Regions from separate parts of the Streptomyces stoeckheimensis genome, predicted to be linked through region 2. Evidence: riboswitches for the same ligand, from Rfam matches in the RefSeq annotation. Region 2 holds a riboswitch; the other holds the start of a gene.

Region 1 (11,989 bases), 4.6 Mb from region 2:
GCCGGAGGTCTGGGCGCCGTCGAACTGGTCGACGTCGGCCTCGATGCCGACCTGCTTCAGGGCGTTCTGCAGGGAGACGGCCGTGGCGACCTCGACCGGCTTGTTGTTGCGGACCGCGATGGTGGTCTTGAAGCCGGTCTCCTTGCCACAGGCCTTCAGGGCGGCCTTGGCCTTCTCGACGTTCGGCTTGCCGTCGTTCTTCAGGACCTCGTACGGGTCGTACTTGCCGTCAGCGCCCTTGATGCCCAGCGGCAGCATGTTGGGGGCGATGTCGCCACCGGCCTGCGGGCCGCCGCGGGCGGTCTGCAGGGACTTCTTGTCGGCCGCGTAGATGACGGCCTTGCGGCACTCGATGTTGTCGAACGGCGCGACGGTCTGCGGCATCACGGCGTACCGGATGAAGCCGGTCTGGCCGTTGTCCAGGTTGTCCTTGTGGTCCTTCAGCGCGGTGGCGCGGGCCGCCTGGCCGATGCCGGTCGCGTTGATGTCCAGGTCGAACTCGCCGTTCATCAGGCGCTTGTCCATGTCGTCCGCGTTCGCCATGAACGTGACCGAGATGGTGTCCGGGAGCGCCTTGCGGATGGTGTCCGACTCGGCCTTCCAGGCGGTGTTGCGCGAGAGCTTCATGCTCTTGTTGGGCTCGTACGAGTCGATCTTGTACGGGCCGTTGGAGAAGGGCTTGAGGCCGTACTTGGCCGCGGTGTCCTTGTCCTGCTTGACCGGGCTGGCGGCCGGCATGGCCAGCATCTGCTCGAAGTCGCCGTTGGGCTGCGGGAGCTTGAAGATGATGGTCTTCGCGTCCGGGGTCTCGATCGCCTTGAGGCCGAGCTTGTCCGGGCTGGTGTCCTTGTACGGACCCGGGTACTCGGTCTTCGGGTCGAGGACCTGCATCAGGTAGACCGGGCCGCCGGAGATGACGTCCTGGGCCCAGGTGCGCTCGATGCCGTACTTCACGTCCTGGGCGGTGACGGGGGTGCCGTCCTCCCAGGTCACGTTGTCCTTGAGGGTGTACTTGTAGGTCTTGCCGCCGTCGCTGATCTCCGCGTTGGCGGTGGCCAGGTCGGGGACGAGCTCGGTGCTCTTGGAGCCCGGCTCCGCCTTGAAGCTGACGAGCTGGCGGGCGTAGTAGCGGGAGAAGTCCCACATGAAGCCGTAGTAGCCGCGCTGCGGGTCCCACGAGTCGGCTTCCTGCGTACCGACGAACTTCAGCTCGCCGCCCGCCTTGGTCGAAGCGTTGGCGACCTTGCCGATGGCGGCGTTGAAGCCGCCCGCCGCGGCCGGCTTGTCTTCCGTCTTCGCCTTGCCGTCGTCTCCGCCACAGGCGGTCGCGGACAGCATCGTCGCGAGCACGACGGCCGTGCCGGCGACGAGCCTGCGCTTGGACATGCGATGGGTAGTCACGATGCTCGCAACCCTCCGTTGTGATTCCGGTTCGAAGCCGGGTTCCGGTGTGCCCTGCGGTTCTGACCTACGGGTGCCCTGCGGGATGACCTGCTGGGACGGCTAACGGGAGCCCTTCGGGTCGAGGGCGTCGCGGACGCCGTCGCCGAAGAGGTTGAAGGCCAGCACGGTGATGAAGATCGCCATGCCGGGGAAGATCATGAAGAGCGGATCGTCCTCATAGGTCCGCACGGCCGTCGAGAGGGTCTCGCCCCAGGACGGTGTGGGCGGCTTGACGCCGACGCCCAGGAAGCTGAGCGCGGCCTCGGTCAGCACGTTGGTGGGGATCATCAGCGTCGCGTAGACGGTGATCGGGGCGACCAGGTTCGGCAGCAGCTCGCGGAAGAGGATGTACATCCGCCCGGCGCCCAGGCTCCGCGCGGCTTCGACGTACTCCCGTTCGCGCAGCGACAGGGTCTGTCCGCGGACGATGCGGCCGATGTAGGGCCAGCCGAAGAAGCCGATCACCAGGACCAGTACGGCGATCCGCAGGCCCGATCCCTCGAAGCCCCAGAGCTTGGCGGGGACGACCGAGACCAGCGCGATGATGAAGAGCAGCTGCGGGAAGGCCAGCAGCAGGTCCATGACCCGGCTGATGGCCGCGTCGACCCAGCCGCCGAAGTAGCCGGCGACGATGCCGAAGAAGGTGCCCAGCGAGACCGCCACGAAGGCGGACAGGAAGGCGACCAGCAGGGAGATGCGGGCGCCGTAGATGATGCGGCTGAACACGTCGCGGCCGTTCACCGGCTCGACGCCCAGCAGGAAGTCGCTGCTGATGCCGCCGTAGTCACCGGCGGGCAGGCCCAGCAACGGGTCCAGCTGGTCTTCGTGCAGCTCCTCCGGGGGGTGGCCGAACGCGCTGACGATCAGCGGCGCGAACAGTGCGACGAGGATCAGCAGGAGCACGACGAAACCGCCGGCCAGCGCGACCTTGTCGCGCTTGAGCCGCATCCAGGCGATGCGGCCGGGCGAGCGGCCTTCGATGGCCTTGGCGGGGACGTCGGCTACGGACACGGGTGCGGGTGTCTCCGCGCTCATGTCGTGCAGTGGTGCCGTCATCGTGGTGGGGACCCCTCTCGGCCGACGGGTGGGCCGGCCCATGCCCGCCGCTGTGGCGGCGTTGGTGCGGAGTGGCGCTCGGAGTGCGAGGTACGGATGTGTTGCTGCGGAACGGGGCGTGCTGGTGGTGCGCGTGGTGCTGTGCGAAACAACAGGCGAAGTTCCCGTGACGGGTTCGCCTTTGGAAGACTCACCCGCTCTTGGGTGGGGAGTCTTCATCGGGCGCTCGATCAGCCGCCAGACCCGCAGGTGAATGGATGCGCAACCGTGATCTGAGGGTCGAGTTCCCGTTATCCGGACTTCGCTGTCATCTCAGCGGAGCAAGACATCCTGTTCGGTACGGAATCGGACATGGCGCCCAACTCGGCGCACTAGCGCGCCTATTGGCCGTACATCAGCGTCGAAATCAGGACAACGCAAAGGCCGCACGGAACGACTGTTCCGTGCGGCCTCGGGTGGCTGAATACCGATGTCTCAGTAGGCGGGCGCCTGTCCCTCGCGGTCATAGAAGGGCCTGGTTTGCGCCCGCAGCCACATCGCCACCGGATCGTGTTCGTCCGCGAGCGCGACCGTGCACACGGGCACTCCCTCGGGGACCGCGCCGACCGACTGGCGCATCATCTCGCGCACGGATTCCAGCGCGTGCGCGGAGGCGTCGTACAGGTCGAGCCCGACGGCGAGGTACGGGGACCCCAGCGCGGGCTGCACCCAGGCGCGGCGCAGCGAGCGGACGGCGGGCGTGCGGTGCGCGTGCTGCGTGAGCAGCCCGTAGAACTGCGGCAGCTCGATGGCGGGCTCGGACAGCCGCAGCGGGCCGGCCGGCATCCGGTCCAGCCCGGTGGCGATCCGGCGCAGGTCGGCCCAGGGAATGCCGACGCCGCCGCCCTGGGCGTGCGGGTTGAGCCACAGCCCCCAGCGGTCGGGGTAGAGAGCACGGGCGATGTCCCGGCCGGTGACCACCTCGTACCCGCGGTTCCAGCCGCTGGCGGCCAGCTCCTGCGGGGAGGTCACGCAGGGCGCGTACCCGAGGCCCTCGACCTCCATGCCGCCGTACTGGGCCTCCGGGGAGCCGGGCCGCCCCTGCCAGAGGAGCATCCACAGCCGTCCCTCGGCCAGGGCGTGCAGGAGAGACTCGTAGCTCTCGTAGCGCCCCGGAGTCACCTGGCGCAGCATGTGCTCGACCTGCCCGACCGCGGCCGTGCCTGACGCACTCACCCGGTACCCCTCTTCGTCTGTTCGTCCGCCCGTCGTCCACGCGTGTCGGCCACCAGCTTAAGCGTCACTACGGCAGGTAGAAGGGGCGTACGCGCTCACGTATGTAGTCGACGACCGGGTCCTCGGCGGCGTCGAGCAGGATCAACTGCACCGGCCAGGGCGGTGGTACGCGGGTCAGGGCCCGCCCCAGCGCGTCCATCGGGGCGTTTCGCATGCCGGGCTCCCATCCCAGCAGGTGGACCCCGACGTACAGCTCCGGCGAGCCGCCCTCGACGCTGGCGAGGCAGCGGTGCGCCGCCGCGACGACTCCGGTGGCGCGGAACTCCTCCGCGGCGGCGGCCAGGAACTCGACCGGGTCCTCCTGCCAGTCGGGCTCGTAGAGCCGGACCCGGCCGCCGGTGGCGGGGCCGTCGAGCGGGCTGCGGCCGGTGCGGCAGAGCTCCGCGACGGCCGGCGGGGGCAGGGGCACGCCGACGGATCCCTCGGGGTTGACCGCGATGCCGAGCTGCGGGGGCAGGCCGCGGGCGAAGTCCACGGCGGGGGCGACGGCGAAGTCCATGGCGGGTCCGGCGCAGGCGCGGAACTGCTCCTCGGAGCTGTAGACGGGCACGTAGGCGGCGCCGTCGATGTCCATGGTGGGCAGGTTCAGGCTGTTCACGCCGCCGGGCAGCGGGATCCACAGGTGGCTCCGCCCGAGGACCTCGAGGATCCGTCCCCCGGCGTCCGCCTGTCCGAGCGCCGCCCCGAGCACCTGCTCCAGCTCGTTACCCGGCCACATGTACGTCTCCGCTCGCTTGCCCTTGGTCTCGACCCGAGATTAACGGGCGCCTGCGACACCCCGACCGGGGGCCGACCGCCGGCCGACCGCCGGCCGACCGCTAGAGGAAGCCGATCGAGGTCAGCCGGGACGCCGCCGGGCGGTCCAGCAGGGTCACCGACGCGCAGCCGGCCGGCGGGCGGCCCGCCTCGGCCTCGCGCAGCAGCCGGGCCACCGCCCCCCGGTGCCGGGCGAAGGCGTACGCCGAGACGCCCCGGCCCCGCGCGGCCTGCCCGGCCCGGGCCTCCTCGGGGGTGGTGTCCAGCAGCACCAGGTGCAGCGCGCGGCCGCGCCGCCGGGCCGCCGAGGCCAGCAGCGCCCGTACCCAGCTCTGCGTACCGCAGTCGTGGACGACGGCCGGGGCCCCGGAGCGCAGGACCCTCCACAGGCCCCAGTAGTGCGCGATCCGGACCGCGGGCCGGTACACCGCGTAGGGCAGGGCGGCCGGCATCCGGCGCTCCCACCGCTCGCGGGCGTCCTGGGAGTCGATGCCGCCGCCCTCCGCGGCCCGCTTGATCAGGGTGCTCTTGCCGCCGCCGGGCAGTCCGGAGACCACCACGACGTCCCCGGCGGCGAAGCGGAGCGTCCGCGGGCCCTCGGACCCGCGCAAGTCGCGTACGGCTGCGGGCTCCCCCGCCGCCCCGGCCGCCGCCGGATCCCGTACGAGGGCACGCTGCGTCGGCACCCCGGCCACCGCGCCCTCGACGGTGCCCGTGGTCGTCGCCGCCAGTACTCCGAATCTCCGCACAGTGATCGCCTCCCCCGATACGGGTCACTGGACCCGTTCCCCCTGAGTGTAAAGAGACGGTAATCCGGCGGCGCCGGTTCCGTTCCGGGTCCGCTCCGCTTGCGGACCCCCTCCCCCATTCGGCCGCACGTCGTGCAATGATGTGCGCCATCTGGACACCTAACTGCATACCGGCCGCTTGAATCCGCGCGGGAGAGTCCCGGCACGCCGCAAGGCGGTGCCCGGGCGCCGAAGGAGCAAGTACCTCCCTTGAATCTCTCAGGCCCCGTACCGCGTGGATGAGGCAGATCTGAAAAGCGAGCCGCGCCACCGCCCGTGAGGGCTCCGGCGACGGTTCCACCCAAGGTGCAAGTCGATGGCCTTCCCCTGGAAGCGGGGAACTCTCGGCGAACCTCTCAGGTTCCGATGACAGATGGGGAGGAACTCCTCCTCGTCATGTCATGCCCTGGGACCCGGGAGCCACACCCATGAGCACTGCCCCCCGCCTGACCGCCCTCGATGCGCTGCACCGCTCGCTCGGTGCGACCATGACCGATTTCGCGGGCTGGGACATGCCCCTGCGGTACGCCAGCGAGCGCGACGAGCACAACGCCGTCCGCACCAAGGCCGGTCTGTTCGACCTCTCCCACATGGGCGAGATCACCCTGACCGGCCCGGAGGCCGTCAAGGTCCTGGACTACGCGCTGGTCGGCAACATCTCCACCGTCGGCGTCGGCCGCGCCCGCTACACGCACATCTGCCAGGAGGACGGCGGGATCCTCGACGACCTGATCGTCTACCGCCTGGGCGAGACCGAGTTCATGGTCGTCGCGAACGCCTCCAACGCCCAGGTCGTCCTGGACGCGATCACCGAGCGCGCCGCCGGCTTCGACGCCGAGGTCCGCGACGACCGCGACGCGTACGCGCTGCTCGCGGTGCAGGGTCCGGAGTCCCCCGGCATCCTCGCCTCCCTCACCGACGCCGACCTGGACGGGCTGAAGTACTACGCCGGCCTGCCCGGCACGGTCGCCGGGGTGCCCGCGCTGATCGCACGCACCGGCTACACCGGCGAGGACGGCTTCGAGCTGTTCGTCGCCCCCGAGCACGCCGTGGAGCTGTGGCAGGCCCTGACCAAGGCGGGCGAGGGCGTCGGCCTGGTCCCGGCCGGTCTGTCCTGCCGCGACACCCTGCGCCTGGAAGCGGGCATGCCGCTGTACGGGCACGAGCTGACCACCTCCCTCACCCCGTTCGACGCGGGTCTGGGCCGGGTCGTGAAGTTCGAGAAGGAGGGCGACTTCGTCGGCCGCGCCGCCCTGGAGGCCGCCGCCGAGCGCGCCGCCTCCAACCCGCCGCGCAAGCTGGTCGGCCTGATCGCCGAGGGCCGCCGCGTTCCGCGCGCGGGCTTCTCCGTGACCTTCGACGGCCAGGTCGTCGGCGAGGTCACCTCGGGCGCCCCGTCCCCGACGCTGGGCAAGCCGATCGCGATGGCCTATGTCGACGCGGCGCACGCCGCGCCCGGCACCTCCGGCGTCGGCGTGGACATTCGCGGTACGCATGAGGCGTACGAGGTCGTGGCCCTGCCGTTCTACAAGCGGCAGAAGTAGCCCCGTACCGCACCGCACCGCGCCGCTCATCGGCGCTCATCGGCGCGTCGCGCCGGTCAGCAGGACCACCGTTCGTATCCACTCCCCCGCATCCAGGAGAATCAGGTCATGAGCAACCCCCAGCAGCTGCGTTACAGCAAGGAGCACGAGTGGCTGTCGGTCGCCGAGGACGGCGTCTCGACGGTCGGCATCACGGAGTTCGCGGCCAACGCGCTCGGTGACGTCGTCTACGCCCAGCTCCCCGAGGTGGGCGACACGGTGACCGCGGGCGAGACCTGCGGCGAGCTGGAGTCGACCAAGTCGGTCAGCGACCTGTACTCCCCCGTCACCGGCGAGATCGTCGAGTTCAACCAGGACGTCGTCGACGACCCGGCGCTCGTGAACTCGGCTCCGTTCGAGGGTGGCTGGCTCTTCAAGGTGCGCGTCACGGAGGAGCCGGCCGACCTGCTCTCCGTCGACGAGTACGCCAAGCTCACCGCCGGCAACTGACCCAGGGAACCCTGATGTCTGTACTGAACACTCCCCTCCACGAGCTCGACCCGGACGTCGCCGCCGCCGTCGACGCCGAACTCGTGCGCCAGCAGTCCACCCTGGAAATGATCGCGTCGGAGAACTTCGCTCCGGTCGCCGTCATGGAGGCCCAGGGCTCGGTCCTGACCAACAAGTACGCCGAGGGCTACCCCGGCCGCCGCTACTACGGCGGCTGTGAGCACGTCGACGTGGTCGAGCAGATCGCGATCGACCGCATCAAGGCGCTCTTCGGCGCCGAGGCCGCGAACGTGCAGCCCCACTCGGGCGCGCAGGCCAACGCGGCCGCGATGTTCGCGCTGATCAAGCCGGGCGACACGATCATGGGCCTGAACCTGGCCCACGGCGGTCACCTGACCCACGGCATGAAGATCAACTTCTCCGGCAAGCTCTACAACGTGGTCCCGTACCACGTCGACGAGACCGGCGAGGTCGACATGGCCGAGGTCGAGCGCCTCGCCAAGGAGACCAAGCCGCAGCTGATCGTCGCGGGCTGGTCCGCCTACCCGCGCCAGCTGGACTTCGCCGCCTTCCGCCGCATCGCGGACGAGGTCGGCGCGTACCTGATGGTCGACATGGCGCACTTCGCCGGCCTGGTCGCCGCGGGTCTGCACCCGAACCCGGTCCCGCACGCCCACGTCGTCACCACCACCACGCACAAGACCCTCGGCGGTCCGCGCGGCGGTGTCATCCTGTCGACGCAGGAGCTGGCCAAGAAGATCAACTCCGCGGTCTTCCCGGGTCAGCAGGGCGGCCCGCTGGAGCACGTGATCGCGGCCAAGGCCGTCTCCTTCCTCGTCGCGGCCTCGCCCGAGTTCAAGGAGCGCCAGGAGCGCACCCTGGAGGGCGCGAAGATCCTCGCCGCCCGTCTGGTCCAGGACGACGTCAAGGCCGTGGGCGTGGACGTCCTCACCGGCGGCACCGACGTGCACCTGGTCCTGGTCGACCTGCGCAACTCCGAGCTGGACGGCCAGCAGGCCGAGGACCGCCTCCACGAGGTCGGCATCACGGTCAACCGCAACGCCATCCCGAACGACCCGCGGCCGCCGATGGTCACCTCGGGTCTGCGGATCGGTACGCCGGCGCTGGCCACCCGCGGTTTCGACGCCGAGGCCTTCGCCGAGGTCGCCGAGATCATCGCGCAGGCGCTGAAGCCCGCCTACGACGCCGAGGACCTCAAGGCGCGCGTCTCGGCGCTCGCCGCGAAGTTCCCGCTGTACCCGACGCTCTAGGCACCGGCTTGGGAGGGCCCGGTCTTGTTGTGCACAGGGCCGGGCCCCTTTCATGACCAAAGCCCCAGGCGGATGCGACCTCTTGCCGCTGATTCTTCCAATAAATGGCAAATAGGCTCCGAATAAGGAACGACCGCACCCCCTGGCAGGACGGACAGCACACCCCATGGACATGAGCGCAGCGAACAAGAAGGGACTCAGTCTCTTCGCCCTGATCATGATCGGGCTCGGCTCGATCTTCGGATCGGGCTGGCTCTTCGGGGCGGGCCAGGCGGCCGCCGTCGCAGGACCCGCGGCGATCATCGCCTGGGTCATCGGTGCCGTCTTCATCGGCATGATCGCCATGTCCTACGCGGAGGTGGGCGCCGCCTACCCGCTGCCCGGCTCGATGGCCCGCTTCGGCACCATCTCGCACGGGCCGGTGCTGGGCTTCATCACCGGCTGGGCGGTCTGGATCGCCATCGCGGCCCTGATCCCGATCGAGTCCATCGCCGGTACGCAGTACATGTCCTCCTGGAACTTCGGCTGGGCCAAGGGCCTGGTCGAGAACGGCGGGCTGACGACCTCCGGCATGGCGATGGCGCTGTTCCTGACCGTGGCGCTGTGGCTGGCCTGCTACTGGTCGGTCGCGCTGCTCGCCAAGGCGAACAACCTCCTCACCCTGGTCAAGTTCGCCATCCCGGTGCTCGCCGTGATCGCCCTGATCGCCTCCGGCTTCCACACCGGCAACTTCACCGACCACGGCGGCTTCGCGCCCAACGGCTGGTCGGCGGTCATGACCGCCGTCACCACCTCCGGCGTGGTCTTCGCCTTCAACGGCTTCCAGGCCGTCGTCAACCTCGGCGGCGCCGCCAAGAACCCCGGCCGCGCCATTCCGCTGGCCCTGGTCGGCGCGCTCTCCCTCGGCCTGGTCATCTACCTGGCCCTGCAGATCGCCTTCATCGGCGGTGTCCCGCCTACGAGGCTGGCCGAGGCCGGCGGCTGGAGCGGCATCAACTTCTCCTCGCCGTTCGCCGACCTCGCCAAGATGCTGATGCTGCACTGGGTCGTCACGATGCTCCAGTTCGGTGCCTTCATCTCCCCGTCCGGCGCCAACATCGGCAACGTCGCCTCGGCCTCGTACATGGCGCAGAACCTGGCGGACACCGGCTTCTTCCCGAAGAAGATCCGCGAGGTCCACCCGAAGTACGGCACCGCGCGTCCCGCGATGTGGCTGAACCTCGGCTTCTCGATCCTGCTGCTGGTCACCGTCGGCCACAGCTGGGAGGCCCTGGCCAGCGTGGTCTCCGCCGCGATGGTGGTCTCGTACCTCATCGGCCCGATCGCGGTCGGCGTCTTCCGCAGGACCAAGCCCGAGCTGCCCCGTCCCTTCCGCCTGCCGGCGGCCAGGATCCTGTGTCCGATCACCTTCGCCTTCGCCGCCTGCGCCCTGTACTGGTCCAAGTGGCCCGACACCGGCAAGGTGGTGCTGCTCACCCTGGTCGCCGCCCCGATCGCGGCCGTCGTGCTCAAGCGCAAGGGCGAGAAGAACCTGGCCAAGCAGTTCGCCCCGGCCTGGTGGATGATCGCCTTCCTGCTGTGGCTCGGCACCCTGTCGGCGCTCGGCAGCAAGGAATTCGGCGGCCACGGGATCATCCCGGGCGGCGTGGACATCGCCCTCGTGGGCCTCTCGGCCCTGGGCTTCTACTTCTGGGCCGTACGGTCCGGGGTCAAGGCCCACTACGCGGGCCTCCCGGGCCCCGACCCGGTCCTGGACGCCCCCGGGGCCGACAGCGGCGCCGCCGAGCAGTCCGACGCACCGGAGCGCGCACTGAGCCACGCCTGAGCGTCCCCCTCCCGACCCGTCCGGCGGCCGAGCTGTTCACCTCACCGCGTTAAGCTCGGCTGCCGGACAAAATCCGCAGATCATCCCCGATCAACCCGATCAGCCCCTCCTGCCCACGCTTCCCACCCACGAGCAGACATAGGAGTCCGCAACCGTGGCCATCTCCGTCTTCGATCTCTTCTCGATCGGCATCGGTCCCTCTTCCTCCCACACCGTCGGACCGATGCGCGCCGCGCGCATGTTCGTGACCCGGCTCAAGAAGGACGGCGTCCTCGCCCAGACCGCCTCGGTCCGGGCCGAGCTCTTCGGCTCGCTCGGGGCCACCGGGCACGGCCACGGCACCCCCAAGGCGGTGCTGCTGGGCCTGGAGGGCCACTCGCCCCGCACCGTGAACGTGGAGACCGCCGACGCCGAGGTCGAGCGCATCCGCCAGACGGGCCGCCTGCGCCTGCTCGGCACGGAAATAGGTGACGGCCACGAGATCGACTTCGACGAGCCGAACCAGCTGATCCTGCACCGCCGGCGCTCGCTCCCGTACCACGCGAACGGCATGACGCTCTTCGCGTACGACGAGGCGGGCACCCCGCTGCTGGAGAAGACCTACTACTCGGTCGGCGGCGGGTTCGTCGTGGACGAGGACGCGGTCGGCGAGGACCGGATCAAGCTCGACGACACCCCGCTGAAGTACCCCTTCCGCAGCGGTGACGAGATGCTCCGTCTCGCGAACGAGACCGGCCTGTCGATCTCCTCGATGATGCTGGAGAACGAGAAGGCCTGGCGCACCGAGGACGAGATCCGCGAGGGGCTGCTGGAGATCTGGCGCGTCATGCAGGCCTGCGTCGCGCGCGGCATGTCCCGCGAGGGCATCCTCCCCGGCGGCCTGCGGGTCAAGCGCCGGGCCGCCTCCACGGCGCGCCAGCTGCGCACCGAGGGTGACCCGATGATGCACCGCAGCGAGTGGGCGACCATCTACGCGATGGCGGTCAACGAGGAGAACGCGGCCGGCGGCCGGGTCGTCACCGCCCCGACGAACGGTGCGGCGGGCGTCCTCCCGGCGGTCCTGCACTACTACATGAACTTCGTGCCCGGCGCCGACGAGGACGGCGTGGTCCGCTTCCTCCTCGCCGCGGGAGCGATCGGCATGCTCTTCAAGGAGAACGCCTCGATCTCCGGCGCCGAGGTCGGCTGCCAGGGCGAGGTCGGCTCGGCCTGCTCGATGGCGGCCGGCGCGCTGGCCGAGGTGCTGGGCGGCACCCCGGAGCAGGTCGAGAACGCGGCCGAGATCGGCATGGAGCACAACCTCGGCCTGACCTGCGACCCGGTCGGCGGACTCGTGCAGATCCCCTGCATCGAGCGCAACGGCATGGCGGCGGTCAAGGCCGTCACCGCGGCCAAGATGGCGATGCGCGGCGACGGCAGCCACAAGGTCTCCCTCGACAAGGTCATCAAGACCATGAAGGAGACGGGCGCCGACATGAAGGTCAAGTACAAGGAGACCGCCCGCGGCGGCCTCGCGGTCAACGTCATCGAGTGCTGACCCGC
Region 2 (11,989 bases):
GCAGAGGCGCCCGGCGGCGGTTTCGACGCCGAGGCCGTCACCGTGGCCCGTCTGGTGGCCGATCTCGGCGGATTCGGTCTGGAGCCGCGCCACCTGCGGGCGATGAAGGCCGCCGCCGACCGGGAGGCCGGTCTGGTGGAGCAGGTGGTCTCGCCGCTGCGCCGGCACCGCAATCCGCAGACCAGGGCCCATGCGGAGGCCACCATGAAGGAGCTCGCGGGGCTCTCCGTACGGCTGCACGAGGCACTCGTACAAACTGCTCTCGGGGTGCGGCTGCGCTGATCCAGAGGGGTTTTCGGGCCGACTTCGGGCGACTTCGGAGGGGCTTCGGGGCAGGCTTGGGGGAGCCCGACTACCCAAACCTGCCGGGCAGGTCCTAGGGTTGCTGTGTGAACGAGCTCGACGTTGTGGGTGTCCGGGTGGAAATGCCCTCGAACCAACCGATCGTGCTCCTGCGTGAAGTGGGAGGCGACCGGTACCTCCCCATCTGGATCGGACCAGGGGAGGCGACCGCCATTGCCTTCGCGCAGCAGGGCATGGCCCCTGCCCGGCCGCTGACGCACGACCTTTTCAAGGACGTGCTGGAGGCGATCGGCGAGGAGCTCACCGAGGTCCGGATCACGGATCTGCGGGAGGGCGTTTTCTACGCGGAGCTCGTCTTCGCCAGTGGAGTCGAGGTGAGCGCGCGGCCATCCGATGCCATAGCGCTCGCCCTGCGGACCGGGACGCCGATCTTCGGCAGCGACGGCGTGCTCGACGACGCCGGAATCGCGATCCCGGACGAGCAGGAGGACGAGGTGGAGAAGTTCCGCGAGTTCCTCGACCAGATCTCGCCAGAGGACTTCGGCACCGGCCCGCAGTGAGGCGCGGGTCGCGCCGTCCTCCCGGATATTTCAGCCCATTCGAGTAGCCTTTCCCCGCAATGGGGTACGGGAAACCACTCTCAGGGTGATTATCACTCGGCGTGCCGAGTGTGGCGATCGTTGACGCACCCCTGGTGACTGCCTACCTTCGAGATGGCAGGTCAAGGACGGAGGGTCGGCGTGAGAGTCACGGGCGACGGTATGACCGGGGGCATCCCCGCACGGAGTGACGGTGGGCCGTACCCGCTGCACGGTGGTGCGGGCAACTCCGCGCGCCGTCAGCCGGAGCCCGCGCCGGTCGGTTCGGTGGGGCCGGTGGGGTCAGTGGGTGGTGAGACCGCACCCGAGCAGGTCGGATACCGAGGGCCGACGGCGTGTGCCGCGGCCGGCATCACGTACCGGCAGCTCGACTACTGGGCGCGCACGGGGCTGGTGGAGCCCACGGTGCGCCCCGCCTACGGGTCGGGGACGCAGCGCCTCTACAGCTTCCGGGACGTGGTCGTCCTCAAGATCGTGAAGCGCTTCCTGGACACCGGGGTGGCGCTGCAGAACATCCGCACCGCCGTGCAGCACCTGCGCGACCGGGGATTCTCGGACCTGGAGCGGATGACGCTGATGAGCGACGGCGCCACCGTGTACGAGTGCACCTCGCCCGATCAGGTCGTCAGCCTGCTCCAGGGCGGCCAGGGTGTCTTCGGGATCGCCGTGGGCGTGGTCTGGCGCGATGTCGAGAACGCCCTGTCGCAGCTCCACGGGGAGCGCGTGGACACGGGCGAGACGGTGGTCGGGCACAACCCGGCCGATGAGCTGGCCGCCCGTAGGAACCGGGCCGTCTGAGGCTCGGCCCCGCCTGACGGCGGGGCCGGCGTTCGTGTCCGTGTTCGCACTCGGGCCGATTGTCAGTGGTGTAGGGCAGCATCGGAGCTGTGAGATCCGCGCCGACCATCCTGCACCTGGACATGGACGCCTTCTACGCCTCCGTGGAGCAGGCGTCGAAGCCGAGCCTGCGCGGCAAGGCCGTCATCGTCGGCGGGCTCGGGCCGCGCGGGGTCGTCGCCACCGCCTCCTACGAGGCCAGGCGCTTCGGGGTGCATTCGGCCATGCCGATGGCCCAGGCGCGGCGGCTCTGCCCGAACGGCGCGTGCCTGATTCCGCGCTTCAGCCTGTACCGCGAGGTCAGCGACACGGTCATGGGGATGCTCCGGGAACTGTCCCCCCTCGTGGAGCCGCTGAGCCTGGACGAGGCCTTCGTGGACCTGGAGGCGGGGGGCGTCGCCTTCGACGCGGAGACCGCGCGGGCCGTCGGTGAGCGGCTGAGGGCCGACATCGCCGCCGTGACGGGGCTGAGCGGGTCGGTGGGGCTCGCGGGGTCCAAGATGCTGGCCAAGGTCGCCTCCGAGGAGGCCAAGCCGGCCGGGCTGCTGCTGATCGAGGTGGGCACGGAGCGGGCGCACCTCGCCCCGATGTCGGTACGGACCCTGCCCGGGGTGGGGCCGGCCACGGGGGAGCACCTGCGACGGGCCGGGATCACGACGGTGGGGGAGCTGGCGGAGGCCGGTGAGGACGAGTTGGTCCGGATGGTGGGCCGCTCGCACGGGGTCGGGCTGTACCGGATGGCGCTGGGCGTGGACGAGCGGCCGGTCGTCGCCGAACGCGATGCGAAGTCCGTGTCCGTGGAGGACACCTTCGACGTCGACCTGCACGACCGGGTGCGGATCCGCACCGAGGTGCAGCGGCTCGCGGACCGGTGCGTGGAGCGGCTGCGGGGGTCGGGGCACTCGGGGCGGACGATCGTGCTCAAGGTTCGGCGGTACGACTTCTCCACACTGACGCGCTCGGAGACCCTGCGGGGGCCCACGGACGACCCCGCGGTGGTGCGGGAGGCGGCGGCGCGGCTGCTGGAGGCCGTGGACACCACGGGCGGGGTGCGGCTGCTGGGGGTGGGTGTCACGGGGCTGGCGGACTACACGCAGGAGGACCTGTTCGCTTTCGCCGATGCGATGGCTGCGCGGGCGGGGGCGGATGACGCGGCTGCGGGGCCGGCTGCGGGAGTGGGAGTGGCTGCGGCTCGTGCCGACGGTGTTGCGCCGTTCGGCGGGGGCTCGGGGCAGGGCGCGGTCGACGCTGACGGGGGTCAGGAGAGCCACGCGTCGGGTGAGGGCGCTGGACAGGGACCCGGGCCGGTTCGGGATGGGGGCACCGGGCGGGCGCGGGGAGCACAGCAGGGCCAGGGGCAGGGTGCTGGGGAAGTGCTGGGTGAGGCCGCGGGCCAGGGGCGAGGTGCTGGGCCGGGGCGGGTGGGGAGTGCCGGGGCGGGCCGGGTAGCCCAGGAGGGGCAGGAGCAGGGCGCTGGGTCCCGGCGGGTGGGGAGTGCCGGGGAGGGCCAGACACCCCGTGAGGGGCTGAGCCAGGGGCAGGGCCACGGTCACGGGCAGGGCCAAGGCCCGGGCCATGTTCAGGGGCAGGGGCAGGGGCAGGGGGCTGGGTCCGGGCGGGTGGAGGGTGCCGGGGAGGGGCAGGGATCCCGCGAGGGCCACGGTCACGGGCCGGGTCAGGACCAGGTTCAGGGGGCGGGGCAGGCGGGTGGGCAGGGGCGGTCGGGGGGTGGCGAAGGCGTGGGTGAGCGCTCGTGGCCGGCCGGGAGCGATGTGCGGCATGCGGTGTACGGGCCGGGGTGGGTGCAGGGCAGCGGGGTCGGGCGGGTGACCGTACGGTTCGAGCAGCCCGGATCCGAGCCGGGTCGGGTGCGAACGTTCCTGGTCGACGATCCCGAGCTGGAGCCGTCCGACCCGATGCCGCTGGTAGGGGACCGGGCCGTGGGGGTCGGAGGCTCGACGGCTCCGCAGGGAGCCTGAGAGGTTGCGGGCGCGGGCGGTCAGGGCGGCGCTTGCTCCGCACCGGCGGACCCGAGGGCGATTCCTCCTCCTGGCTGGAGCAGCCGTTTCGCCGGGCCGGGCGGAAGCCTGCGTACTGGACGTACTTGGGATTTCGCCCGGTGCGCAGAGAGCGCGTGCCAGGCGCCGCGGGCCCGGCAAGATTCGGAAGAGACGGCCTAGCTCGCGGGCTGCTGGGTGACGGGCCGCTCCCGGCTGCGGCGTACGGGACGGGCAGATCGCCGGGGCGCGGCCGTCCTGGACTACCGGGCCAGGACTCGGAGAACCTCCCGGTGGCCCGGCCTCCGCGGTCGCTTGTGCCGGCTGTCGGTACTGGTTTGAGTGCCTGCTGCCTGCTGAGCGCCCCTGCTCCGCTGTCCGCAGGCGGCTTTCTGCGGAGCGCTGCCTGGAAGGTCGGGCTTGCCGGCCCCGGTGGGGGTGGGTCAGGGGGTGTCGGGGGTTTTGTGGCCGAAGTCGTGCTGGAAGTCCGTCGGGAGGGCCAGGTCCAGGCCGTAGTGGTGGTAGAGCTGCAGCTCCTGTTCGGGGGAGAGGTGGCGGCCGACGCCGAAGTCGGGGGCGTCCTTGATGAGGGAGCGTTCGAAGGGCACGCGCAGGGTGTCGCCCACCATCTCGCTGGGCTCCAGCGGGACGAAGGCGTCCCGGCTGAAGAGTCCGGTGCGTACGGCGGCCCATTCCGGGACGCCCGTGGCATCGTCGAGGTAGACCTCGTCGACGGTGCCGATCTTGGTGCCATTGCGGTCGAACGCCTTGCGGCCGATCAGGCTGCGGGGATCGATGTCGGTCTGCACGGTCCGGTCCCTCCATTGGGCGCAACTCCTCCGTAAGCACTACAAAAGTGCATTTCCGGAGAGGGGGCCACTCGAGGGAGGTCCGCAGATCCTCGCTGGTAGGCTGGGTGACGGCTGTTGACCCTGTGCGGGAGAGTCCTCCGAGTGAGTGAGACGGAGGCGCCGAAGGAGCAAATCCTCCCCGGAATCTCTCAGGCATACGTACCGCACGTGGTGAGGCCACTCTGGAAAGCAGGGGCGGGTACCGGGCGCGCAGTGCCGGTCCCTCTCCTCACCGACGGTGAAAGCCGGACCTCGTGGGCGACCCCCGCGCGGCCCGGTGAAGCTCTCAGGTTGTGATGACAGAGGGGGAGGCCGTCCGGGTGCCCGCGCCGTGGTGCCCCTCGCAGGTCGTACGACCCAGGAGGCCTCCGTACATGACCGCCAACCGCATTCCGCTCTCCCAGCTGGAGCGAGGCATCCCCTTCGAGCAGCGCCACATCGGCCCGGACGCCGAGGCGCAGGCGAAGATGCTCGCCCATGTGGGCTACGGCTCGCTGGACGAGCTCACCGCAGCCGCGGTGCCGGATGTGATCAAGACCACCGCCGCGCTGAACCTGCCCGAGGCGCGGACCGAGGCCGAGGTGCTCGCCGAGCTGCGTGAGCTCGCCGACCGCAACCAGGTGCTGTCGTCGATGATCGGTCTCGGTTACTACGGGACCTTCACGCCGCCGGTGATCCTGCGCAACGTCATGGAGAACCCGGCTTGGTACACGGCGTACACGCCGTACCAGCCGGAGATCTCCCAGGGCCGCCTCGAAGCCCTGCTGAACTTCCAGACCGTCGTCGCCGAGCTGACCGGCCTGCCGACCTCCGGCGCCTCCCTGCTCGACGAGGGCACGGCTGCCGCCGAGGCCATGACCCTGGCCCGCCGCGTGGGCAGGGCCAAGGGCAACGTCTTCCTCGTCGACGCCGACGCGCTGCCGCAGACCATCGCGGTGATCCAGACCCGCGCCGAGCCGATCGGCATCGAGGTCGTCGTCGCGGACCTGTCGGACGGGATTCCGGCCGAGATCGCCGAGCGCGGCGTCTACGGCGTGCTCCTCCAGTACCCGGGTGCTTCCGGCGCCGTGCGGGAGATCAAGCCGGTCATCGAGCAGGCGCACGCGCTCGGCGCCATCGTCGCCGTCTCCGCCGACCTGCTCGCCCTGACGCTGCTGACCTCGCCGGGCGAGCTGGGCGCGGACATCGCGGTCGGCACCACCCAGCGCTTCGGCGTCCCGATGGGCTTCGGCGGACCGCACGCCGGCTACATGGCCGTCCAGGCCAAGCACGCCCGCTCGCTGCCCGGCCGCCTCGTCGGCGTCTCCGTGGACGCGGACGGCAACAAGGCGTACCGCCTGGCGCTGCAGACCCGTGAGCAGCACATCCGCCGCGAGAAGGCCACCAGCAACATCTGCACCGCCCAGGTGCTCCTCGCCGTCATGGCCGGCATGTACGCCGTCTACCACGGCCCGGACGGGCTGCGGACGATCGCCCGCCGGACGCACCGGTACGCGGCTCTGCTCGCGGCCGGTCTGACGGCCGGCGGGGTCGAGGTCGTGCACGGCGCCTACTTCGACACCGTCACCGCGCGGGTCCCGGGCCGGGCCGCCGAGGTCGTGGCCGCGGCCCGCGAGGGCGGGGTCAACCTGTACCAGGTGGACGCCGACCTGGTCTCCGCCTCCTGCGACGAGACCACCCTGCGCGCCGACGTGGACGCGGTGTGGGCGGCCTTCGGTGTCACCGCCGACCTGGAGGCGCTCGACGCCACCACGGCCGACGCGCTTCCCGAGGGGCTGCTGCGCTCGGACGAGTACCTGACCCACCCGGTCTTCCACCAGCACCGCTCCGAGACCGCGATGCTGCGCTACCTGCGCAAGCTCTCGGACAAGGACTACGCGCTGGACCGCGGCATGATCCCGCTGGGCTCCTGCACCATGAAGCTCAACGCGACCACCGAAATGGAGTCGGTCACCTGGCCGGAATTCGGCCAGTTGCACCCGTTCGCCCCGGTCGAGCAGGCCGAGGGGTACCTCACGCTCATCACCGAGCTGGAGGAACGTCTCTGCGAGGTCACCGGCTACGACAAGGTCTCCATTCAGCCGAATGCCGGCTCCCAGGGTGAGCTCGCCGGCCTGCTGGCCGTCCGCGCCTACCACCGGGCGAACGGCAACGAGCAGCGCACCGTCTGCCTCATCCCGTCCTCCGCGCACGGCACCAATGCCGCGAGCGCCGTGATGGCCGGCATGAAGGTCGTCGTCGTCAAGACCGCCGACGACGGCGAGGTGGACGCGGACGACCTCCGTGCCAAGATCGAGCAGTACCGCGACGAGCTCGCCGTGCTGATGATCACGTACCCCTCCACGCACGGTGTGTTCGAGGAGCACGTCGCCGACATCTGCGCCCAGGTGCACGACGCCGGCGGCCAGGTCTACGTGGACGGCGCCAACCTCAACGCCCTGGTGGGCCTGGCCAAGCCGGGTCACTTCGGCGGCGACGTCTCGCACCTGAACCTGCACAAGACCTTCTGCATCCCGCACGGCGGCGGCGGCCCGGGCGTCGGCCCGGTCGGTGTCCGGGCGCACCTGGCTCCGTACCTGCCCAACCACCCGCTCCAGCCGACCGCCGGTCCGGAGACGGGCGTCGGCCCGATCTCGGCCGCTCCGTGGGGCTCGGCCGGCATCCTGCCGATCTCCTGGTCGTACGTGCGCCTGATGGGCGGCGAAGGCCTCAAGCGCGCGACCCAGGTGGCGGTGCTCGGCGCCAACTACATCGCCAAGCGCCTGGAGCCGCACTACCCGGTGCTCTACACCGGCCCGGGCAACCTGGTCGCGCACGAGTGCATCATCGACATGCGCCCCCTGTCGAAGGCGACGGGCGTGAGCATCGACGACATCGCCAAGCGCCTGATCGACTACGGGTTCCACGCGCCGACCATGTCCTTCCCGGTCGCCGGCACGCTCATGATCGAGCCGACGGAGTCCGAGGACCTCGCCGAGATCGACCGCTTCTGCGATGCGATGATCGCCATCCGCGCCGAGATCGAGCGGGTCGCGGGCGGCGAGTGGCCGGTGGACGACAACCCGCTGGCCAACTCCCCGCACACGGCGGCGGCCCTGGGCGGCGAGTGGAGCCACCCGTACACCCGCGACGAGGCCGTCTTCCCGGGCGGGGTGTCGGCCGCGGAGAAGTACTGGCCGCCGGTGCGCCGCATCGACGGTGCCTTCGGCGACCGGAACCTGGTGTGTTCCTGCCCGCCGCTGGACGAGTACGACAACTGATGCAGTGACATGCAGAAGTGACATGACGAAGTGACATGACGAAGGGGCCGGTCCGGGAGTTCTCTCCTGGGCCGGCCCCTTTCGTTTCCGTCGTCGGCTAGGCCGCCTTCATCACCTGCGTCGCCGCGAGCGGGCGGTGCGGGGCGATGATCCGGCCGTCCGGCAGCAGCTCACCGGTGTCCTCGAACAGCAGGACGCCGTTGCACAGCAGGCTCCAACCCTGCTCCGGGTGAACGGCCACGGGGTGCGCGGCCTCCCGGTCGGCGGAGTCGGCGGACGGGCATGCTGGCTTGTGCTGGCACATGGATGCGTTCTTTCGCTGCGGTGTGGTCTGTGTGCTGCGGCTCGGTGCGTTGTGCGCGTGGTTCATGGCCGCCCCCCGTATCAACGACTTGGCTCGGTCAGAGTCCCCAGTGTTCCCCCACGGCGCGGTGTCCGGAGGGATTTCCCAGCAGCTGTCCTCATAGATTGATGACGCATCACCCGTGCGGGCGGTTCAGCTCAACTCCCCTGTCATTTCGGATGGTTAGCTGGGGGCCCGAGTGGGCTAGGCCGAATGGGCAGAACCGGCCGGGGGTCGGGTCAGGCGGCCGGTGCGGCCATGGAAGGCGGCACCGGGGGAGCCGTCGGCGTGAGCCGGTGGGTCAGTACGGGCAGCAGTTCGGACACGGGGTGCGGGCGGTAGGCGGCGATGCCGGGCGGGGCCGGGGCGAGGGGGACCAGGAGGTCGGCGGCGGCCGGCAGGCCGGCGGAGGCGTCGGCGCCCACCGATCCGTGCAGCCACAGGGTCAGCATGTACAGCTCCGGTACGGACAGCAGGCGCGGCTGGTAGTTCTTGCCGAGCGATTCGGCCTGGCGCAGCGCGCGTTCGGTGGCGGTGACGTAGGGGCCCTCGAAGAAGTGGGAGAAGACCCAGCCGTCAGGGGTCAGCCGGGTGTCGGCCGCCGCGACGTAGCGGTCCCCACTGCGGATCAGGAACCGCCAGCCGGTCAGCCGGGTGCGCGGCGGCCTGCCGCCGGCGGTCAGGCCGGAGATGTGCAGCCGGTCCAAGACGTGGACGGGCAGCGGCAGTTCGGCGGTCATCGGTCCCTGGAGGGAGCGCAGGGCCGGAGTGTGCGCCTCGTGGACGGCGGTGGGGGAACCGAGGGCCGCGAGGACGCTGCGCAGGGCGGGCGCGGGAGCCGGAGGGACGTGCAGCGGCATGGTGGGTCGCCTCTCGCTTGGGAGACCTGTGGAACGGGGCGGGTGCGGGGTGCGGACGACGCTGTCGCATTCTGGGGTCAGAGGGGGGCTGAGGGGCAATGGCCGCGCGCCAACTCTCTGCCTCGCATGCGGAGTTTATCTGACATGTGTTCACGCAGTGTTTCGGCTAGCTGTCCCGCCTATTGCCGACAAGGCGCTTACCGGTCCCTCTGACGTGGGATTCATGCCGGGTGCGCGCAAAATTTCCGCGCTGACCTCGGAGGTTACCGGATGGCGGCTCGGCTGAAAAGCGCCGGTTATCGATAACCGGCAAGGTCTACGCTGTATTTGCGCAAGGCGGCTTGCCAGGTGAATGTGCCAAAGCGCCCGTCGGCCAAACCGGCGCGCGCTCCCCGCCAGTCGCGCCCCTTCCGCGTTATCGATCACGCCGCCGGGGCATCATCGACCGTAACGCGCGCCCGGGCGGGGGGATCCATTGCCAGCCGCCGGGCCCAGTCGAGGAGGGACGCTCCGATGGGGGAGAAGGTCGTGGCGGGCGGATTCGACCTGTCCGATCGGCAACGGTACCGGAGGAAGCTGCACGAGTGCCTGGAGGTACTGGAGCGACTTCTGGAGGAGAAGAGGTTCGATCGCCCCAAGAACATGATGGGGCTGGAGATCGAGTTGAATCTCGCGGGTGCCGACGGGTTGCCGAGAATGGTGAATGCGCAGGTCCTCGAGCGTATTGCGAGCAACGATTTCCAGACCGAACTGGGAATGTTCAACCTGGAGGTGAACGTACTTCCGCACCGGCTCGGCGGCCGGGTATTCGACCAGCTCGCCGAGGAACTGAGCGCGGGTCTCGGCTATGCCCACCGGCAGGCTCTGGAGGTCGACGCCGGGGTGGTCATGATCGGAATTCTGCCGACGATCTCCCGCACCGACCTGGTCACCGCCAACCTCTCGGCGGTGGACCGCTACTCGCTGCTCAACGAGCAGATCCTGATGATGCGGGGAGAGGACTTCGTCCTCGACATCGAGGGGGTCGAGCGGCTGACCTGGACCTCCGGGTCGATCGTGCCGGAGGCCGCCTGCACCTCCGTACAACTGCACCTGCAGGTGACCCCGGCACGGTTCGCGGACGTGTGGAACGCGGCGCAGGCGGTGGCGGCCGTACAGATAGCCGTCGGCGCCAACTCGCCCTTCCTGTTCGGGCGCGAGCTGTGGCGGGAGTCGCGGCCGCCGCTCTTCCAGCAGGCCACCGACACCAGGCCGCCCGAGCTCCAGGCGCAGGGGGTGCGCCCGCGCACCTGGTTCGGCGAGCGGTGGGTGGACTCGGCGTACGAGCTCTTCGCCGAGAACGTCCGCTACTTCCCGGCCCTGCTCCCGATCTGCGACGAGGAGGAGCCGCTGCGGGTGCACGCCGAGGGCGGGGTGCCGAGCCTGCAGGAGCTGGTGCTGCACAACGGCACCGTCTACCGCTGGAACCGGCCCGTCTACGGGGTCGCCGACGGGGTGCCGCACCTGCGCGTGGAGAACCGGGTGCTGCCCGCGGGCCCGACGGTGGCCGACGTCGTCGCCAACGCGGCCTTCTACTACGGGCTCGTACGGACGCTCGCGGACGAGCAGCGCCCGGTGTGGAGCCGGCTGCCCTTCGCGGAGGCGGAGGCCAACTTCGACGCGGCCTGCCGCTACGGCATCGACGCCCGGCTGCGCTGGCCGCGCCGGGGCAGGGGCGGGGGACTGGCGAGCGTGCCCGCGGTCCGGCTGGTGCTGGAGGAGCTGCTGCCGATGGCTGCCGCCGGGCTGGACGCGTGGGGCATCGAGCCCGCCGACCGGGACCACTACCTCGGCATCATCGAAGAGCGGTGCCGGCGCCGGGTGAACGGGGCCACCTGGCAGGTGGACACGTACCACCGGGCGCTCGCGGGCGGGCTGGAGCGGGACGCGGCGCTCGCCGCGACCACGCGCCGCTACAGCGAGCTGAGTCACCGGGGCGATCCCGTGCACACCTGGCCGGCGGGTCTGGGGGGTGGCGCCGCGGGGGCCGGAGCGGCGGCCGCGGACTGATCCCGGGGGTCCGTGCGGTCCCGTCCGGTCCCGAGCGGGCTCGTCCCGTCCGGTCCCGCCCGGTGATCCCCTTGCTCCGCGGAGGAGGCAGTATGGGGTGATCGGGGCGGGACGCCCCGCGAGATGTCGCAGCGGTGGCGGGACGGGAGACGGGCGTGCGGACGGAGCCGGAACCGGAGGTCGGGGAGCTCGAGCTCGGCGAGCGCTCGAGCGAGCGCAGGATGCTGCGCTCCGAGACGCTGCTCGTGCTCGCGCTGTCCCTGGGCGCGAGCGGGGTCTCGGCGCTGATCAGCTTCATCGGCTCGCTGACCAAGCCGGGCGGACTCAAGGACCAGGCCGCCACGCTCAACGGTTCGTACGCCCCCGGCCGGCCCTGGCTGGACCTGGCCTGGCAGTTGTTCGGCATCGCGAGCGCGCTCGTCCCCGTCCTGCTCGTCGCGCACCTGCTGACCCGTGAGGGCGCGCCCGGGCTGAAGGTGCTGGGCTTCGACCGCACCCGGCCCTGGTGGGACCTAGGCCGGGGCGCGCTCGTCGCCGCCTGCATCGGCAGCGCGGGACTGGCCTTCTACCTGGGGGCGCGGGCGACCGGCTTCAACCTCACGGTGGTGCCGGAGGCGCTGCCCGACGTGTGGTGGAAGTTCCCCGTGCTGATCCTCTCCGCGGTGCAGAACTCCGTGGTGGAGGAGGTCATCGTGCTGGCCTACCTGCTGCGCAGGCTCGGGCAGCTCGGCTGGTCGCCGATGGCCGCACTGATGGCCAGCTCCGTGCTGCGCGGCTCGTACCACCTCTACCAGGGCATCGGCGGATTCATCGGCAACGTGGTGATGGGCGTGGTGTTCGTGCTCGCCTACCGGCGCTGGGGCCGGGTCGGTCCGCTCGTCGTGGCGCAC

What was found. A riboswitch is a leader RNA that binds a small molecule or an ion and turns the genes downstream of it on or off. The one in region 2 is predicted to bind glycine.
Region 1: linked by a shared signal. The riboswitch ahead of gcvT (glycine cleavage system aminomethyltransferase GcvT) and the one ahead of gcvP (aminomethyl-transferring glycine dehydrogenase) in region 2 are both predicted to bind glycine.

What each region holds. Positions count from the first base shown of each region.
Region 1 is NZ_CP169550.1:2,859,245-2,871,233, forward strand. It holds gene ACE1OC_RS12785 (ABC transporter substrate-binding protein) at 1-1,401, opposite strand, end outside; gene ACE1OC_RS12790 (ABC transporter permease) at 1,504-2,499, opposite strand; gene ACE1OC_RS12795 (enhanced serine sensitivity protein SseB C-terminal domain-containing protein) at 2,974-3,714, opposite strand; gene ACE1OC_RS12800 (enhanced serine sensitivity protein SseB) at 3,782-4,492, opposite strand; gene ACE1OC_RS12805 (AAA family ATPase) at 4,593-5,279, opposite strand; glycine riboswitch at 5,459-5,562, shown strand; gene gcvT (glycine cleavage system aminomethyltransferase GcvT) at 5,747-6,862, shown strand; gene gcvH (glycine cleavage system protein GcvH) at 6,971-7,351, shown strand; gene glyA (serine hydroxymethyltransferase) at 7,366-8,622, shown strand; gene ACE1OC_RS12825 (APC family permease) at 8,795-10,447, shown strand; gene ACE1OC_RS12830 (L-serine ammonia-lyase) at 10,602-11,984, shown strand.
Region 2 is NZ_CP169550.1:7,433,376-7,445,364, forward strand. It holds gene ACE1OC_RS33735 (MerR family transcriptional regulator) at 1-282, shown strand, start outside; gene ACE1OC_RS33740 (bifunctional nuclease family protein) at 390-863, shown strand; gene ACE1OC_RS33745 (MerR family transcriptional regulator) at 1,044-1,700, shown strand; gene ACE1OC_RS33750 (DNA polymerase IV) at 1,790-3,718, shown strand; gene ACE1OC_RS33755 (PRC-barrel domain-containing protein) at 4,180-4,545, opposite strand; glycine riboswitch at 4,664-4,762, shown strand; gene gcvP (aminomethyl-transferring glycine dehydrogenase) at 4,962-7,847, shown strand; gene ACE1OC_RS33765 (DUF5999 family protein) at 7,945-8,151, opposite strand; gene ACE1OC_RS33770 (hypothetical protein) at 8,430-9,050, opposite strand; gene ACE1OC_RS33775 (glutamate-cysteine ligase family protein) at 9,564-11,099, shown strand; gene ACE1OC_RS33780 (CPBP family intramembrane glutamic endopeptidase) at 11,321-11,989, shown strand, end outside.